Regions from separate parts of the Bacillus mesophilum genome, predicted to be linked through region 1. Evidence: predicted binding sites of a transcription regulator. Region 1 holds the regulator's gene; each other region holds the start of a gene.
What was found. Region 1 encodes LexA, which represses DNA repair genes until DNA is damaged. Its sites were predicted from a motif close to CGAACATATGTTCG; they were not measured.
Positions count from the first base shown of each region.

Region 2: a site for LexA is predicted at 2,081-2,094, ahead of uvrB (excinuclease ABC subunit UvrB). Genes of this name have one in related genera too.
Region 3: a site for LexA is predicted at 1,879-1,892, ahead of F7732_RS09780 (DUF6434 domain-containing protein). Genes of this name have one in related genera too.
Region 4: a site for LexA is predicted at 2,228-2,241, ahead of parE (DNA topoisomerase IV subunit B). Genes of this name have one in related genera too.

Region 1 is NZ_WBOT01000001.1:573,370-577,004, forward strand. It holds gene splB (spore photoproduct lyase) at 1-413, shown strand, start outside; gene F7732_RS02835 (asparagine synthase) at 493-666, shown strand; gene F7732_RS02840 (DUF4257 domain-containing protein) at 698-985, opposite strand; gene lexA (transcriptional repressor LexA) at 1,313-1,930, opposite strand; gene yneA (cell division suppressor protein YneA) at 2,089-2,409, shown strand; gene F7732_RS02855 (YneB family resolvase-like protein) at 2,441-3,094, shown strand; gene F7732_RS02860 (DUF896 domain-containing protein) at 3,295-3,528, shown strand.
Region 2 is NZ_WBOT01000003.1:420,512-424,146, forward strand. It holds gene F7732_RS11655 (AI-2E family transporter) at 1-634, shown strand, start outside; gene F7732_RS11660 (DUF2798 domain-containing protein) at 813-1,295, shown strand; gene F7732_RS11665 (alpha/beta-type small acid-soluble spore protein) at 1,357-1,611, opposite strand; gene F7732_RS11670 (CsbA family protein) at 1,741-1,977, shown strand; gene uvrB (excinuclease ABC subunit UvrB) at 2,256-3,635, shown strand, end outside.
Region 3 is NZ_WBOT01000003.1:135-3,769, reverse strand. It holds partial or broken gene F7732_RS23420 (cache domain-containing protein) at 17-901, opposite strand; gene F7732_RS09780 (DUF6434 domain-containing protein) at 1,273-1,842, opposite strand; gene F7732_RS09775 (sodium/glutamate symporter) at 2,037-3,452, shown strand.
Region 4 is NZ_WBOT01000001.1:839,033-842,667, reverse strand. It holds gene parC (DNA topoisomerase IV subunit A) at 1-76, opposite strand, end outside; gene parE (DNA topoisomerase IV subunit B) at 73-2,058, opposite strand; gene F7732_RS04165 (CoA-binding protein) at 2,444-2,857, opposite strand; gene F7732_RS04160 (glycosyl hydrolase family 18 protein) at 2,925-3,635, opposite strand, start outside.

The DNA of each region.
Region 1 (3,635 bases):
TTGAGCCTGGCACATCACCGCTGGCAAAGAGAATTGAAGCAGCAGGGAAAGTAGCTAGAGCAGGCTATCCTCTAGGATTTATCGTTGCGCCAATTTATCTGCATGAAGGATGGCAGGACGGATATTACCATATGTTTGAACGCCTTCATGATGAATTACCTGAGGATGCGAAAAAGGATATTACATTTGAATTTATCCAGCACCGCTTCACCAAGCCAGCAAAAAAGGTGATTCAGAAAAACTACCCAATGACAAAGCTGGAGTTAGATGAGGAAAAACGACGCTATAAATGGGGAAAATACGGAATAGGCAAGTATATTTATCAGAAAGACGAACAAGAGGAAATCCAAAAAAGCTTATACGCTTATATGGAGAAATTTTTTCCTAATGCAAAATTGGAGTATTTTACATGAGTGATTAAAGATAAGAAAGCCGATACTATCTTTGGGTGAAAGAAATAACGCCTACTAACATCGATGTGGAGGGAAATACATGAACATTCGTGAAGGTATGATTCCAACTGCACTAGGTACGGCTGTAACAGCAACTGGATATGCACTTAAGCAAAAGCGTGGCAGCAACAAAATGATGGCTAACACATTATTTGGATTTGGACTTGCACACGTGGTTTTAGGTGTTATTGACCTGGTAGAGCATCGACGTTAGAAAGGATGAGGCGTGCAAAAGACTTGCACGCCTATTCTTTTTTCTCTCGCATCTTTAATAAGTCCAATCCTTTTAGGATAGCCTCTCCGCCTAGTCCAGCGATCATGGCAGTAACAATAACTGCTATGACAGATTCAGGATTTGCAGATAAGACCACTAGTACAGCTGCTAATGCCCCCATAATAACATCTTCAAAAAATCCCAGATAGATAAATCGTTTTGTTTTGCGCGGCTTGATCAGCTTGCCGTTTTTTTGAATATGTGCAGCTACACCGACAAATGCACCGATACAGAAAGACAGTAACATGTTCAATAACATAGCCCTTCACACTCCTAAATCCGAGATTTTTTGAAGCGACCTTAGTTAGAATCATGTTGTATTACCAGTATATAGGAATTTTCCAAAAATAGCATGGTTAATTATATCGAATTTTCAGATAACTATATAGGTGATGCGGCATATATATTGAACCTCACGTATAGAACGAAAGTTCGGTTTGGTGATTTTTATATCGTGGCAATGAATAAAGGCTATTGACGGGCCAGAATCAACGATAAAAATAGTTCAAATAACTATATTTGTTTAATTCCTTTTTGCTGATAAAAGAAAAAGCATGCAGGTATTCTGCATGCTCTGTTTGCCATATTAATGCATTTGGCGATAAACACCAGTAACTTTTCCTAAAATTGAAACATGGCGGAGGATGATTGGTTCCATAGTTGAATTTTCTGGCTGAAGCCGGAAGTAGTCTTTTTCTTTGAAGAAACGCTTAACAGTAGCCTCGTCATCTTCAGTCATTGCGACAACAATATCACCATTATTAGCAGTGCTTTGCTGTTTAACTACAACATAGTCACCATCTAAAATGCCGGCTTCTATCATACTATCACCCATAATCTCCAGCATGAAAACATGCTCATCTGGTGGCGCAAGACGCTCTGGAAGAGGAAAGTACTCTTCGACATTTTCGATTGCAGTAATAGGCTGCCCGGCAGTAACTTTTCCGACAATAGGTACGTTAATCGTATTTACCTTCGGGATATGAGTTTCTTCAAGATCCAATATTTCAATTGCCCTAGGCTTTGTAGGATCCCTTCTAATTAATCCCTTGCTTTCAAGTCTGGCTAAATGGCCATGCACTGTAGAACTGGAAGCAAGTCCAACAGCTTCCCCAATCTCTCTTACAGAAGGCGGATACCCTTTTTGTCGGACCTCATCTTTAATAAATTCCAAAATATCCTGCTGTCTTTTTGATAGTTTCAAATTGGATCACGCACCCTTTATTAATATCTTGTCCTTATTATACCATTCTTTTAAAACACATACAAACATAAGTTCGAATTTTATGTTGACCAAAACAAATGTTCGTATTATAATAATCGTAACAAATACGAACATACATTCTTTATGAGGTGAAGGCTATGAAAAAATTGTGGAATTCTTATTGCTATGCTATTATTCTTGTATTTTTAAGTATTACAGGCTCACTTATTCTTTCTTTTCAATTAGAAGATCAGGAAGACGATCAATATATGATGGTAACTGTTAATGAAAATGACTCTCTATGGGGGATTGCTGAACAATTTGCAGAGGAACATCATTTTTCTACTGCTGAATTTGTTCAATGGATGGAAACTCATAATGGCATTACAAATGGAAAAATTCATCCTGGTGATACTGTTTCGATTCCAGTAAAAGCTGATGAAGATCAATATATAACAGAATTGGCCAGCCGTGAATAGGAACAGGAACTAATAGAAGAAGGTGCAATACATGAATGCAATTATTTACTGCCGTGTCAGTACAAATAAAGATACTCAGGAATCCTCTTTGCAGAGGCAGGAAGAGGAATTGCTTCATCTGGCAAGTAAGAACGGATTTCTTCCAGCTAGAATTATAAAAGAAAAGGCAAGCGGATATGACCTTGAGCGAGAAGGAATTCTTGAATTGCTATCGCTAATCAAAGAAAAGGATATTCAGGCAGTCTTAATCCAGGATGAAACAAGGCTGGGCAGGGGGAATGCCAAAATAGCCATTCTTCATTGTATTCTGAAAGAGGACATCAAGTTATTTAGCGTTTCGCATAACGGGGAATTACAGCTTTCAGAATCAGACTCAATGGTACTGAAGATAGTGGGAATGGTTGAGGAATATCAACGAAAGCTGCATAATGTGAAAATTAAACGCGGAATGCAAAGAGCGGTCGAAAAAGGATATCAGCCCCAAAAAAACTTAGCTAACCAAGGTGAAAACGCTGGAAGAGAACGTATTGAAGTGCCAATATCTGAAATTGTCCGTTTACGTAAAAATGAGTTAACTTTTTCTGAAATCGCGGCAACCTTAAGAGGGTTTGGTTATAACATATCAAAAGCTACCGTACATAGGCGTTATCAGGAATATATAGATAAACTTAATACTGAACAATAAATCTCTAGATATTCAATTTGTCCAGCAATAGAGTAAACATTTGCATAGTATGGACTGGACTTTTCGGAAAAAGCCGTTAATCCATGTTTTTTTCACTTTAGAAGCTTCTTTATATACGAATAAGACTTCATCCTTGTCAATTTAACTATTTTCTAATAAAATGACATTTATGCTAAAGAAATAGTAAAGGAGCTGTCCATATGCTGCCAAAGGACAAACTCGCCCGCATAAATGCTCTAGCAAATAAGGCGAAAACAACTGGTTTAACGGAAGCAGAAGCAAAGGAGCAATCAGCTTTGCGCAAAGAATATTTGCAGACTTTCCGATCTTCCATGTTTAATACACTCAAGAGCGTAACAATCATAGATCCAGAAGGAAATGATGTAACACCTGAGAAACTAAAGCAGGAAAAGAACAACAACAAACTACATTAAATTGCTTAAAAAGTATGGGTTTATTTATACTATTCACATATGAAAAGAAGGAATACACCAGCTATGGCATGTGTTCCTTCTTTTCATTCTATTAAATTGTTGGCGTT
Region 2 (3,635 bases), on a different contig from region 1:
GATTTCTGGTATCTTCAGTGTAGTCACCAATATAGCGATTACCATTGTGACGGTTCCTTTCCTTCTATTTTATATGATGAAGGACGGAGAGAAGTTTCCTGCGGCTATTGCAAAATTCTTTCCTGCCGGCTACCGTGAAGAAGGAATTAAAACGTTAAAAGAAACAGCTAACACACTATCTTCTTATATCCAAGGTCAGATTACGGTAGCACTGTTTGTCGGTACACTTTCTCTAATCGGTTATTGGATTATTGATTTGCCTTATATGCTGGTCATGGCCTTAATTGTGGCTGTAACAAATATTATTCCTTACGTTGGACCGTTTTTAGGCGGAGCCCCAGCTGTTATTGTTGCCTTATTTGACTCACCTGGTAAAGCAATTCTGGTTGTAATCGTAATTGTGGTAGCACAGCAAATTGAAGGAAATGTCCTTTCACCTTTAATCTTAGGAAAAAGCTTAAATACGCATCCAGCAACGATTATAATCTTGTTGCTTGTTGCAGGTAATCTAGCCGGAATCCTCGGTATGATTCTTGCAGTGCCAACGTATGCTGTCGCTAAAACCATTTTCGTTAATACAGTGAAATTTTTTAGGACCAGAAAATTGGCCCAATCGGAAATACCACCTATTTGATTAAAGGAGCCTCTGCATGAATGCAGGGCTCTTTTTTTTTACTTAGAGTTTTAAATGATGTCAATAAAAACATGTAAAAAAAACAGTGTCCTAACCAATTGTTCACAAAATGTTCACTTACGAAGAGGATTTCCCTATAAGTATAATCAGAAAGTGTTAAAAAGAAGGGATGATGGAATTGCCAACAACGAAAAAAGAAAGTGTACAATTTGGTTTAATGATGTGTTTTGGAATGGTATTGGTTATGACATTTTATAATTTTTATCTGAACGGCACATTAGGAAAAATGACGTTTATGGATGCTGCAGCAAACTTTGCCATTGGCTTTATCATTGCACTTATCCTTGATTTATATTTAGTAGGTCCTATGGCGAAGAGAATTGCAATGAAACTGACGGCCAATACAAACAAGGCCATTTTCAAAGTCCTGGCCATATCCGTTTGTATGGTTTTAGGAATGGCGTTTTTTATGTCTATTTATGGTTTGATTATGTCCAGTCTGCATAACGGAATTTCTGATCAAATCTTTATGTCATATCTAGCAGTGTTCGGTAAAAATCTGCTGATGGCATTGCCGCTTCAGATTCTAATAATGGGGCCGCTCGTTCGTCTGATCTTTATTAAGTTTGTCAAAGCTGAGCCTGCGGTTAGGTCAGCCTAATTGCCGGTTTAAAATAAGAAAGCTGCTGAGGAAATTCAGCAGCTTTCTTATTAAAAGTTTCTCATTCCTTTTTCTTCAGTTCCTCCTGCGCCAAACGGACGAGTTCTTTTACCATGCTGCCGCCGAGTCTGCCGCCAACCTGTCCGGCTTCCACAGATGTAAGTCTTCCATTATAGCCCTTTTGAAGAGGAACACCTACTTCCTTTGCGGCTTCATATTTTGCTTCTTCTCCGGTTTGTGTACCCATCAGTTTGCTCTTCAATTCATCAAGTCCAGACCTCGCTTCAGGTACGAGCGGGCGTCGTCTTCGTGCCATAGATAACCCTCCATCTAAATGTTCTTCATTATTAGCATCTCCAACACCACCATAAAATACTTGTTTTCAAAGAGAACAAGAGCTATTGTAAGAGTGTGTACATTTTGTGAACAAAGAAGGTGTAGATATATGGCATTAAAATACTTATCAGCATTTATCCTGCCGGGCTTATTGGTCTTATTTTTTACAAGAGTGACATATAATCGCGTCATCGGACTAGTCTTGACTGTGGCCTTAATTGCAGCTTCTGTGTACAAAGGGTATACAGACTCTTATTGGCTGATTGTCATTGATGCATTTTCACTGACCGTTGGATTTTGGTATGCACAAGTGATGAAAAACAAGTTAAAAAAGTCAACTACCTGAACATTCCATGCGAACAGAGTGCCTAATCAATCATTTGATTAAGAGCTCTGTTCGTATTTTTATTGGCAAAAAGAATCAAAGAACATAAGAATTATAAAAAAAACGAATATCCGTTCGCATATTGTTGGTTTGTATAGGAGAGTTTGTGGTAGAATGATGTTATGGATATGGAAGTTAAATACTGACAAATGCAGCAGCGTGGTCCTTATGCAAATTGAAAGTATGTGCATTTGTACAGTAGCTGATTTCAATTACGGATTTGAACGGGAGGATTTTGAGTGAAGGACCAATTTGAATTAGTATCCAAGTATTCTCCACAGGGAGACCAGCCAGCAGCCATTCAAAAGATCGTTGAAGGAATCCGTGCTGGCAAGAAACATCAAACACTGCTTGGAGCAACAGGTACAGGAAAGACATTTACGATTTCAAACGTCATTAAAGAAGTAAATAAACCGACGCTTGTCATCGCTCATAATAAAACATTAGCAGGACAGCTTTACAGCGAATTTAAAGACTTTTTCCCGAATAACGCGGTAGAATATTTTGTCAGCTATTATGACTATTATCAGCCGGAAGCATATGTTCCGCAAACAGATACATTTATTGAAAAAGATGCAAGTATAAATGATGAAATAGATAAACTTCGGCACTCTGCAACCTCATCCCTTTTTGAAAGACAGGATGTCATTATTATTGCGAGTGTATCATGTATATATGGCTTAGGTTCCCCGGAAGAGTATAGGGAGCTTGTTTTGTCTTTGCGAACAGGAATGGAAATCGAAAGAAACCAGCTTCTTCATCGATTAGTGGATATCCAGTACGAACGCAATGATATTGACTTTAAGCGCGGTACATTCCGCGTGCGCGGTGACGTAGTTGAGATTTTCCCGGCATCAAAGGATGAACATTGCATTCGCGTTGAATTCTTTGGCGATGAGATTGACCGGATTCGTGAAGTGGATGCGCTAACTGGCGAAATTATCGGTGAACGCGAGCATGTTGCCATCTTCCCGGCATCTCACTTCGTAACGCGTGAAGAAAAAATGCGCGTAGCCATTGAGAATATTGAAAAAGAACTGGAAGAGCGCCTAAAAGTCTTAAGAGAAGATGACCGTTTGCTTGAAGCGCAGCGACTCGAGCAGAGAACTCGTTATGACTTAGAAATGATGAGAGAAATGGGCTTTTGCTCAGGAATTGAAAATTATTCCCGTCATCTGACTTTAAGGCCCCCAGGCTCAACACCATATACATTAATCGATTACTTCCCGAAGGATTTCCTTCTGGTTGTCGATGAATCTCATGTAACCATTCCTCAAGTGCGCGGGATGTTTAATGGTGACCAGGCCCGTAAAAACGTTCTGGTTGAGCATGGCTTCCGTCTGCCTTCAGCGATGGACAACAGACCATTGACTTTCCCTGAATTTGAAGAGCATATCAGTCAAATTGTGTACGTATCGGCAACTCCTGGACCATATGAAATGGAGCATACACCGGAGATGATTGAACAGATTATCCGTCCAACCGGATTGCTCGATCCTACAATTGATATCCGTCCGATTGAAGGACAGATTGATGATCTGATCGGTGAGATTCATGAACGAGTCGAGCGCAATGAACGTGTCTTAATCACAACGCTGACGAAAAAAATGTCAGAAGAC
Region 3 (3,635 bases), on a different contig from region 1:
ACGAGTGCAAATTCTCTTTCATGGTACTAATATCTTTTGCCAGTATTCCAAGTTCATCCTTTGAGCGTATTGCCAGCTTTTCTCCGGTTAAATCACCTGCTGCAATGGTTTGAACTTGTCCTGTTAATTGTTTAATTGGCTTACTGATTCCATTCGCAATGAGAACAGCTGCTAGAGTAATTAGGATAAAAGCAGCAATCATAATAATGATCGCTATGTTTCTAATGCTATCCGTAACTGCTAAAACAACATCTAAAGGTGTAAATAAGTAGATGCCAAATCCTCCAGCTTGCAATGGGGCATAAGAAACTAACAGATCTTCTCCATTTTCTTGAACTGTTTTTGTCCCGCTAGCTGTTTTCCCCTCTTGTAAAAGATTCGCTAAATCAGCAGAAAACGCGGCTTCATCCACCCTTTTCCCAACTAAATCTGTTTCAGGATGATATTGAATGACATTTTCCTGATCAATTAAGACAGGATATGTGCCATTATTTGCTCCTTCTTCATCTTCTAAAAACTGCTGCACAAGACTTTCAAAATTAACGGAGGCAGAAACTACGCCAATTACATCTCCCTGCTGGGATGTAATTGGCGTAGCAACAACAATGATCCGATTTCCTGTTGCTTTCGATACGATTACATTTGAAATCGTTTGCTCTCCCTTCATCCCGTTTATAAAATAATCCCGGTCTGATAAATCTAATGTCCCGACATTACTTGCGGTTGTATGGGCCTCAACGATTCCATCCTTTCCAGTGACAACAACTGTCTCATAATTTGGATCTTGTTCTTTTACAACACTCATTATCTGACTGCGTTCTTCTAAATCTCCATTGATAATGGCATTTGATTTTGAAATAATCGTTATTTCATCTAATCTCTTTAAAATCCAATCTTCCATGCTTGAAACTGTATTCTCTGTTTCCGCTCCTAACCACTCTTTCTCATTTGAAACAACTTCCTTACTGCTTGTTTCATAAATAAGGTAAGAAGCAGCTGCAAGAGGAATTAATCCAATTAATAAAAAGTATAAAATAAATTTAGTGCGAATGTTTGCTGATCTTGATGCACGTTTTTTCATAGATTATTCCCCTTTAAATTTTCTAAGCTGTAGCTTACTTTACATATCGGTGAAATTTAAAATAAATTCACTAATATGCCGAGGTTTTTGTGGGTTTTTTTATTACCAGTTTCTTCATCTATAAAAATATCTATATTAGTATAATATATGACCTGATATAGAGACGCTAAGCACTTCATTAACTTTACTAGTTAAGAATTAGGTTCATACTTGTTGCTGCCAGGACGCTTTTTGATTTCATTCCACGCTTCGATTGCTTCATTGCGGCTTCTTCCTCTGTTTCTTAAATCAGAAAAGTAGTCTTGAATAAATTGATTATATTCAAACTGAGGGGCAATAGCCTTCTTATAAGAAGGGGCTTTCTTTCTTTTTTCTTCCTCATGCCAGGCATCTGCAGCATCACGATATGTTTTTCCAATATTACTTTTAAAGTAGTTTTGAATATATGTAGAAAAATGAAAATTTGCTATAACACTCTTAAAAAAGGCTCTTACATCCTGACTGCAGCGATGATTTTCTGTAATAACAGTATCAAGACTCAAATCACCCTTTGACTCCGCTTTCTTTCTTATGTTTGAATTTCTACCAGGTTTTCTGACCTCTCCAGTCTGAAGATAGATTTCTATTCTCTCAGCAATCTCCATTTTCGAACCTGAAGCACTGATGCCATTTTCCCTGCAAAATGTTTGCAGTTCAGCTTTTAGCCAATAGTACTCTTTAAAAGTATCAATATTTATACCCTTCGTAAGAACTGGTCTCAAAAGAATTCGCCTCCTATAACGATTTTACTTCATTTTAGAACAAATGTTCCTTTTTTACAATATTATCCTTTATCATGAGTTTTTCTCTAGAATCCCACTCTGCTTTTGATTACTTGTTCACAAAGGTGTTTCAGCCTTAATGAAAAAGGTATTAACACTATAAGCAGTTATTTGGGAAAGGGTGATTTTTTTTCATGTCTTTAGGAGTTGCTGGTTTTGCGCTTGTTCTTTTGGCAATTTTACTTGTTCTGGCAATGTGGGTTCGGTTGAAGATTAGTATTCTGCAAAAGTTGTTTTTACCGGCATCACTGATCGGCGGTTTTCTCGCTTTGCTTCTGGGTCCTGAGGTGCTCGGCCGACTCGTAAGCAATCTTGGTTTCAGCCGTTTAGAGTCTGGTTTATTTACAGAGGAAATTGTGGAGGTCTGGGCAGATTTGCCGGGACTGCTGATTAATGTGGTTTTCGCATGCCTATTTATCGGAGTTTCCTTGCCGAAACCAAAGAGAATCTGGAAAATTGGCGGACCACATACTGCATTAGGCTACACTATTTCTTTAGCTCTTTATGTTGTTGGAATTCTGCTTACTATTACAGTTATGACACCTCTTTTCGGTTTAAACCCTGCAGCTGGCGCCTTACTCGAAATCAGTTTTGTAGGCGGTCACGGCACGGCTGCAGGTCTGCAAAGCACTTTTGAAGAGTTAGGATTTCCAGAAGGATATGACCTAGCGATCGGACTTGCTACAGTAGCGATATTATCTGGAGTTATAATTGGGATGGCTTTAATCAATTGGGCAGCACGAAAAGGAAAAACAAAGATATTGGATCATCCCGATGAAATCTCTGTCGAGCAGCGCTCTGGCATTATTAAAGAAGAAAATCGGGAAGGTGCCGGTCTTAAGACGACTTCACCTATGTCTATTGAACCGTATGCTCTTCATCTGGGCTTTATTGGGATTGCTATTTTCATAGGATATATTTTATTGGAAGGTTTCATCTGGCTGGAGGAAGCTACATACGGAAGCGCCTATGATGTTTATTTATTTCAGTATGTGCCGCTCTTTCCCTTTGCCATGCTTGGCGGAATCCTCCTTCAACTTTTACTTGGACGGTTCGATTCTCATAAACTGACAGATCGCGAAACCATTAATCGCATCCAAGGTGTTGCGCTCGACTTTTTGATTATTAGTGCGATGGCGTCTCTCAGTCTCCAAGTAATTGGAGAGAATCTGCTTCCGTTTATTATTTTCGCTGCAGCCGGAATTATGGTCAATCTACTATTATTCTTGTATCTTGCTCCCCGAATGATTCCAAATTATTGGTTTGAACGGGGGATTGGAGATTTCGGCCAAGGAGTAGGTGTGGCTGCAACAGGTATCATGCTGATCCGAATTGCTGACTCAGACAATAAAACACCTGCACTGACTGGCTTCGGCTATAAGCAAATTCTATTTGAGCCCATGCTCGGCGGAGGCCTTATCACTTCGGCCGCTGTCCCCTTTATTATTCAATTTGGCGCTATCCCTGTTCTAATTGCAGTCACACTCCTGATGATTGGCTTTTGGTGTTTAGGCGTGCTGTATTTTGGCCGGAAAAAAGAGGAAGAATGAGAGCTCTTCTCTTCATTCTAAAACAACAATGGATATTTAGATCATTCTCTACTAAGAGGATGGGACAAATCGAAATTAATATTTCTAAAACACGAATATTCAATATCTTAGTTTCGGTATTTAATCAAGTCCGTTCCATTGCGCTGCGGACCCTCGCTTTCCGCGGGGAGCAAGCTGAGCCTC
Region 4 (3,635 bases), 270 kb from region 1:
ATTTGCTATAACGCCCAAATCTGTCACCGAGGACATCCTCAAGCGGAAGGTCACGAAACTTTTCTGCAGAACTCAACCTTCAACACCCTCCTCTGCAACAGAAATATTTTCATTTTCAAGTATGCTTCCATCTTCTTCAAGACCAAACGCTACATTGGATTCAATCCATTTTCTGCGCGGCTCAACTTTATCGCCCATAAGGGTAGTAACGCGGCGTTCAGCACGAGCGGCATCATCAATTTTTACCCGTATCAGTGTTCTTGTTTCAGGATCCATCGTAGTTTCCCAAAGCTGATCCGCATTCATTTCACCTAGTCCTTTATAACGCTGTATCATATAGCCTTTACCGATCTTTTTGATTGCATCCTGAAGGTCATCGTCACTCCATGAATATTCAATCTGCTCTTTTTTTCCAGATCCTTTGCTCACCTTATAGAGAGGCGGAAGGGCAATAAACACCTTGCCAGCTTCAATTAGTGGCTTCATATAGCGATAAAAGAAGGTTAAAAGAAGCACTTGTATATGTGCACCATCAGTATCGGCATCTGTCATAATGACAATTTTATCGTAATTGACATCTTCAAGCGTAAAGTCTGCGCCAACTCCGGCACCAACTGCATGAATAATTGTATTGATTTCTTCATTTTTAAAAATATCTGCGAGTTTGGCTTTCTCCGTATTAATAACTTTACCACGCAGCGGTAGTACTGCCTGGAAACGGCGGTCCCGTCCTTGTTTAGCAGATCCTCCGGCAGAATCACCCTCAACCAGATATAATTCATTTCTTTGCGGATTTCGCGACTGTGCCGGTGTTAATTTTCCGGAGAGCACCGCTTCGCCTTTTTTGCGTTTTTTACCGCTTCTTGCATCTTCGCGCGCTTTACGTGCAGCTTCTCTGGCCTGGTACGCTTTAATAGCCTTTTTAATTAGCAGAGAGCTTGTTTCCGGGTTTTCTTCCAGGAAATAAGATAAATGCTCTGAAACAACAGAGTCCACGGCAGAGCGGGCTTCACTTGTGCCTAGCTTGCCTTTTGTCTGACCTTCAAATTGCAAAAGCTCTTCTGGTACTCTTACAGAGATAATGGCGGTAAAGCCTTCACGTATATCAGCACCGTCCAGGTTTTTATCTTTTTCCTTAAGCAGGTTCACTTTGCGTGAATATTCATTAATGATTCTTGTGATAGCTGTTTTTGCACCGGCTTCATGTGTACCGCCGTCTTTTGTGCGGACATTGTTGACAAAAGATAATACATTTTCTGAGTATCCATCATTAAATTGGAAAGCAAAGTCGACTTCGATGCCGCCGTTTTGACCTGCAAAGCTGACAACCGGATGGAGCACATCTTTTTCTTCATTTAAATATTGAACAAATGCCTCTATGCCATTTTCATAATGAAAAAGCTCCTGAACAGCATTGCGTTCATCGATGATCTCAATTTTCATTCCTCTTAACAAAAATGCTGATTCTCTTAACCGTTCACATAATGTTTCATAGTTGTAAGTGGTTGCAGAGAAGATCGTATGATCTGGTTTAAAATGAATGATTGTGCCGGTTTGATTTGTCTTTCCAACCTTTTCAAGCGTTGTAACGGGTTTTCCGCCATTTTCAAACCGCTGCTCATAGACAAAACCATCGCGTCGAATTTTAACCACAAGCCATTCTGATAAAGCATTCACAACCGAAGCACCAACTCCGTGCAATCCGCCGCTCGTTTTGTATCCTCCCTGACCAAACTTCCCGCCCGCATGAAGCACGGTTAAGATAATCTCTGGTGTAGGCTTTCCCATTTTATGCATTCCAGTAGGCATCCCGCGTCCTTTATCCTGAACGCTTATGGAGTTATCTTTATGTATCTTGACAATTATATGATCTCCAAAGCCTGCAAGTGCTTCGTCTACTGAGTTATCGACAATTTCATATACTAAATGATGAAGCCCTCTGCTATCTGTACTGCCGATATACATACCAGGCCGTTTTCTGACAGCCTCCAGTCCCTCCAGCACTTGTATGGCATCATCATTATAATCAAAGTTTCCTTGATTCGTTGCCACAATCATACCCCTTTCATACTTCCAAAAGAAAGATCCAGCCAAGTCAGTTGAATACATTCTGAAAATGTGGATTCTTTCTGTACCTGCTCTGTTCTATTTTTTTACCAGAGCATTCGTAATCGTATTCGTTTTTAGAAAAGCATTTTCCTTTAAAATGATTAAATTTTCACAGTTAAGAACAAACGTTCGCAATTGGTATTTTACCATATTGTCTTGAAACGTCTATGCTTTATTTTATCTATTTATTTCGTTTTGGCAAATGACTTATGCATAATTCATAGAAAAAACAAAAAGATCATATAGGATGCGTTTGCAATATAATAGGATTTTCTGCTGTATAGAAAAAGAAAACATGAGACCGAAATAGTCTCATGTGTCCTGACAGTTCACATTATTTTGTCATTGCGTGTTCTACTTTGATACATCTGTCCATGATCACAGTATAGCCTTTTTCTTTTAGAAAATCATACGCTTCCTCATTGGCAACGCCAAGCTGTGCCCAAAATACATCAGCGTCTATTTGATCGAATTCCTTTGCAAGTTCAGGCAGATATTCGGATCTTCTGAAAATATCAACAATATCCACGTGCCCTTCAACATCTTTTAAAGATGCTACTGCTTTCATTCCAAGCACTTCATCTACATTTGGGTTCACAGGGATAATTTCATAACCAGCATCCTGCATCGCTTTTGAAACCATGTAGGATGTACGATCTGGATCAGCACTTAGACCTACCACAGCAATTCGTTTTGCGTTCTTTAAAATTTTTCCTATTTCTTCACGGCTTGGAATTTCTATTGTCATTGTAAGGACCTCCCGTATGAATCTTTTACTATAACCTTACCCTTATTTATCAATTGAATGCAAGTTCTTACTGTTTTTCTTCTGCGTGTTCATCTTCAATAGCTAATGCACTCCAAGCCGTTTCATCTGCAAAGAAGCGGGACCAGCTGGCAACGCCTGCAAGTTCGTGTTTAACTGCTAAATCTGCCCGTTTTTGTAAGGATAATGAGTCCTCCAGCCAAATCTTAAAGGTAGCTTTCTGTGATTCATCATAGTATTCGGCATAGTTTTGACCGCTGATTGGATCATATTCAGGGGTGACATCATACTCTGCTAACCACTCCTGCACTTGTGCCATAGAAAGGGCCTCAGAAGATACTTCTCCTGCTTCTGTTTCCTTCCAGAGTCTGGCATATAAAGGCACACCAAGGATTAATCGCTCGTTTGGAACGATTTCCAATAACTTTTCTAAGTTGCTTTCAACCCACGGAAAAGAGGCAACACTGCCAGCAACCGGTGACGTTCCCCAGTGTTCATCATAAGCCATCACGACTAAATAATCGACAATATCAGCGAGCTTTTCCCGTTCGTAAAAAGCAGACCAATTTCCGCTGGCGATAAAGGTAATATCCATTGAAACCGTTAACCCCGCATCATGAAAATAGGGGGTCGCTTCTCGCATAAATTGGGTTACAAGAGGGCCATCTTCTGGGTTCACATTTTCAATATCGATATTGATTCCATCCAGCTTATAAATTTGACTATAATGCAGTAGCTGGCGAATTATTTTCTGTCTTGT